2 regions of the Frigoribacterium sp. VKM Ac-2530 genome follow, and region 2 is predicted to be linked to the other one. Evidence: predicted binding sites of a transcription regulator. Region 2 holds the regulator's gene; the other holds the start of a gene.
What was found. Region 2 encodes HrcA, which represses chaperone genes, less so after heat shock. Its sites were predicted from a motif close to TTNGCACTCGNNNNNNNCGAGTGCNAA; they were not measured.

Region 1: the regulator HrcA is predicted to act here: its motif matches at 1,407-1,433, upstream of groES (co-chaperone GroES).

Annotation. Positions count from the first base shown of each region.
Region 1 is NZ_JADKSE010000002.1:793,566-795,955, forward strand. It holds gene rarD (EamA family transporter RarD) at 1-864, opposite strand, end outside; gene groES (co-chaperone GroES) at 1,026-1,322, opposite strand; gene ITJ48_RS12625 (SAM-dependent methyltransferase) at 1,464-2,390, shown strand, end outside.
Region 2 is NZ_JADKSE010000001.1:611,293-613,682, reverse strand. It holds gene hemW (radical SAM family heme chaperone HemW) at 1-137, shown strand, start outside; gene ITJ48_RS16575 (DUF4870 domain-containing protein) at 256-765, opposite strand; gene hrcA (heat-inducible transcriptional repressor HrcA) at 1,021-2,043, shown strand; gene dnaJ (molecular chaperone DnaJ) at 2,139-2,390, shown strand, end outside.

The DNA.
Region 1 (2,390 bases), on a different contig from region 2:
GATCAGCGCGACCCAGACGATCGCGAAGCCGACCCACCGGCTCGTCGGCATCTGCTCGTGCAGCAGCACGACCCCGACGACGAACTGCAGGACGGGCGCGAGGTACTGGGTCAGCCCGATGGTCGCCAGGGGCAGCCGACGTGCGGCGGCGGCGAAGAGCAGGAGCGGCACCGCCGTCACGATCCCCGAGCTGATCACCGTCAGCGTGTGCACGAGGCTGACGGAGCCGAACACGACGCCCCCGCCGATGCCCGTGACGGCCAGCACGACGAGCGCGACCGCCGCGAACGGCGCGACCGCCATCGTCTCGAGCGTCAGCCCGCTGACGGCGTCGACCTTGCCGCCCATCTGCTTCTTGACGAGCCCGTAGGCCCCGAACGAGAAGGCCATGATCAGCGAGGGCCACGGCACGCCACCCGTGCCCACCGTGATGACGACGACGGCCACGGCGCTCAGGCCGATCGCGACCCACTGCACCGGCCGGAGGCGCTCGCGCAGCACCAGCACCGCGAGCAGCACCGTGACGATGGGGTTGATGAAGTAGCCGAGGGCGGCCTCGACCACGTGCCCGGCCAGGGTCGCGACGATGAAGGTCGTCCAGTTGACGACGATGAGCACGCCGGCCAGCGCCATGGTGCCGACGACGCGGCCCTGCCGCAGCAGGGCGAGGAACGCCGGGAACCCTCGGGTGACGGCGAGCAGCACGACGCAGAAGGCGAGGGAGAACAGGATGCGCCACGAGACGATCTCGAACGGCCCCGAGGGCGACATGAGCAGGAAGAACACCGGCAGCACGCCCCACAGGCCGTAGGCGCTGACGGCGTAGGCGAGGCCGCCCGACGAGGAGGTGCGGGTGCGGGTCACGAGAGCGCTCTGCGGTTCACGGGACGACTCTAGGGCGGGCCGCCGTCGTCGGACACGGCCACTCCTGCCACGCTGGCTCGCTCCGCTGCCGTTCCCGGCCGGGGACGACGGAGGCCCCCGCCTGGGCGGGGGCCTCCGGGTGGAGCAGGTGCGTCGTCTGCCTAGCGGACGATGACGGCGAGGACGTCGCGCGCCGAGAGGACGAGGTAGTCCTCGCCGGCGTACTTGACCTCGGTGCCGCCGTACTTGCTGTAGATGACCTTGTCGCCGACGGCGACGTCGAGCGGCACGCGGTTGCCGTTGTCGTCGATGCGACCCGGTCCGACCGCCACGACCTCGCCCTCCTGGGGCTTCTCCTTGGCGGTGTCGGGGATCACGAGGCCGGAAGCCGTGGTCTGCTCGGCTTCGACCTGCTGGATGACGATGCGATCTTCGAGCGGCTTGATGGAGACCGACACGGTTGACCTCTGCTTTCTCGGAACTTCGTAGAACGTGGGCTGGCACTTGCCACGTGCGAGTGCCAGAACAACTGTAGAGCCGAACTGGCACTCGGTCAATCCGAGTGCCAGAGTCGGTCGGCGATGGGCGAGACTGGTCCCATGGACACTGCTGAGCTGCTCGACGTGCTCTCGCCCGAGGGGCTCCGACTGCTCGACTCGCTCCCGGCGTGGAGCGCGTCCGACGACGTCGTCGGCGCTGTCGCAGCGCTCCGCCGGCAGGGACACTCGCCCTCCCTCGTCGCCGCCGTGCTGAGCCAGTCGCGGCTCCGGGCCAAGGCCGTCGCGAAGTTCGGCGACTTCGCCAGCCGCATGCTCTTCACCGAGGCCGGTCTCGAGCAGGCCACGCGCCTCCCCGTCGCCGCCCGTCACGCCGGCCGCTACCGAGCCGCCGGGCTCGGCAGCGTCGCCGACCTCGGCTGCGGCATCGGCGGCGACGCGCTCGCGCTGGCCGCCCTCGAGCTGGACGTGCTGGCGGTCGACCGCGACGAGGTCACCGCGGCCGTCGCCTCCTACAACCTCGCGCCCTGGGCTTCGTCACGCGTCGTCCAGGGCGACGCCGCGACGGTCGACGTCGGCGACGTCGAGGGCGTGTTCCTCGACCCGGCCCGCCGCACGGCCGGCCACGCTGCGACGAGGCGCCTGGCCGACCCGGCCGACTGGTCGCCCTCGCTCGACGTCGCGTTCGGCTGGGCCGAGCGCCTGCCGACCGGCGTGAAGCTCGGCCCCGGCGTCGACCGCGAGCTGCTGCCCCTCGACGCCGAGTGCCAGTGGATCTCGGTCGACCGCGAGGTCGTCGAGGTGGGCGTCTGGTTCGGGCCGCTCGCCCGCCCCGGCGTGGGGCGGGCCGCGCTCGTGGTGGGCGCGCACGGTGCGGCGGAGCTGACCGCCGCCGCCGACTCCGACGACGTCGAGGTCGGCGAGCTCAGGGAGTACCTCTACGAGCCCGACGGGGCCGTCATCCGTGCCCGGCTGATCGGCGACCTCGCCCGGCGCCTCGGCGCCCGCACGCTCAGCCGCGACATCGCC
Region 2 (2,390 bases):
AGGGCCGTGCGGCCGTCGCGGGGCTGATCGCGGACGGCTGGGTCGAGGGGCGCGAGGCGCTGGCCGGTCGGGTCGTCCTCACGCGCACGGGGCGGCTCATGGCCGACGCCGTGGTCCGTCGGCTGCTGCCGGTCTGAGCCCGACTCGTCCCGGGCCCGGCCCGTCCTCGGCGCGCCCGCCGAGCGACGTCCTGCCGGGACGACGCGAGGCGCGCCTCCCGAGCGGGAGACGCGCCTCGACGACGGGCCGGGCGGGCTACGCCTTGATGAACTCGATGCTCAGCGGGTACTTGTAGTACTCGCCGCGGTTTGCGGCGAGGGCCGCGAGGATCCCGAAGACGATCACGAGGACCGCCGCGACGAACGTGATCACCAGGCCGATGCCGAGGAACGACGTCGCACCTCCGATGACGTACGCGATGACCATCGTCAGCTGGAAGTTGAGCGCGACGCGGCTGTGCTCGCGGACGAACGGGCCGCGGTCCTTGAGGACGAGGTAGCCGACCAGGGGCGCGACGAAGCTGAGCAGGATGCCGCCCACGTGGATCAGCGTGGCCCAGAGCTTCTCGTCCTCGGGCCGCAGGGGCTGCGGAGGCTGCGGGGCGCCGTAGCCGGGCTGCTGCCCGTAGCCGGGCTGCTGCGGGCCGGGCTGACCCGGCTGCTGCCCGTAGCCGGGCTGGCCCTGGCCGGGCTGGCCCTGACCGGGCTGCTGGCCCCAGCCGGAGCCCTGCGGGTCGTTCGGCTGGGAGGGAGGGGTGTCGGTCATCTGCTCACCTGTTCGTCGTCGTGGGCCCGACCGGGTCGAGGCGAACGGGCGCATCGCGGGTGGTCGGTGCTGGCCGCCCGGCCGGACGAGGTGGTCCGGCGGGCGTCACGGCGAGCATAGGGCAGGAGGTGCGGGTCGAGTAGGCCTCGCGGGCCGCGTGACGTAGGATTGGCAGTCTGGCAGGACGAGTGCCAGCGAGCTCGGGTCGTCGTCGTGACGTGCCCCGCCGCCGGCCGTGCGAGAGGGAGGTGCGTCGTGGTCTCGGAACGTGGTCTCGAGGTGCTGCGCGTCATCGTGCACGACTACGTCGCCTCCCGCGAGCCCGTGGGCTCGAAGTCGATCGTCGAGCGTCACCACTTCGGCGTCTCGGCCGCCACGATCCGCAACGACATGGCGCTCCTCGAAGAAGAGGAGCTGATCGCGGCGCCGCACACCTCGTCGGGCCGGGTGCCGACCGACAAGGGCTACCGCCTCTTCGTCAACCACCTCGCCGACCTGCGTCCGCTGAGCAGCGCGCAGCGGCAGGCGATCGAGACGTTCCTCGGCGACTCGGCCGACCTCGACGAGGTCCTGGGCCGCACGGTCCGCCTCCTGTCCCAGCTGACGAACCAGGTGGCACTGGTGCAGTACCCCTCGTTCTCGCGGGCGCGCGTGCGGCACGTCGAGCTGGTCAGCCTGGCCGAGCGCCGCGTCATGACCGTGCTCATCACCGACACGGGGCAGGTCGAGCAGCGGCTCGTCGAGCTGCCCGTCGTCGTCGACGACGAGTTCCTCGCCGAGCTCCGCCGGGCCCTCAACGCCGCGGTGGGCGGCACCGAGCTGAGCGCGGCCGCCGCGCTGCTCGGCGACCTGCACGAGGGCTTCCGCCCTGAGCAGGCCGTCGTGGTCGGCGTCGTCGTCGCCAGCCTGGTCGAGCAGCTCGCCGCCGGTCGTCAGGAACGCCTCGTGATGGCCGGCGCGGCCAACCTCGTGCGCACCGGCGACGACTTCAGCGGCGACCTCTACCCCGTCCTCGAGGCGATCGAGCAGCAGGTGGCCCTGCTGCGCCTCTTCGGCGAGATGCAGCTCGACGCGGTCGACGTGGCCGCGAGCATCGGACGGGAGAACGCCTCCTTCGGCCTCTCGCAGGCGTCCGTGCTGGCGAGCGGGTACACCTCGACGGGCAGCGAGGTCGCGCGCCTCGGCGTGCTCGGCCCGATGCGCATGGACTACTCGACCAACATGGCCGCCGTGCGTGCGGTGGCCCGTTACCTGTCGTCGCTGCTCTCCGAGCGCTGACGACCCGCACCTCCCCGGCCCTGCGCGACCGCGCCGCGCCCCCTGACCAGCCCCCACGAGACCACCCCCCAGACACCAGAGGCAGACGAGAACAAGTGGCAGATCATTACGACGTGCTCGGAGTCGACCGGTCGGCGACCCCCGACGAGATCAAGAAGGCGTACCGCAGGCTCGCGCGCGAGCTGCACCCGGACGTCAACCCCAGCCCCGAGGCCTCCGAGCGCTTCAAGGACGTCACGCACGCCTACGACGTGCTGAGCGACCCGCAGCAGCGCGAGCGCTACGACCTCGGCCCCCAGGCCGGGTTCGGCGGCGGGGGCGGCGGCGCGGCGGGCTTCGGCGACATC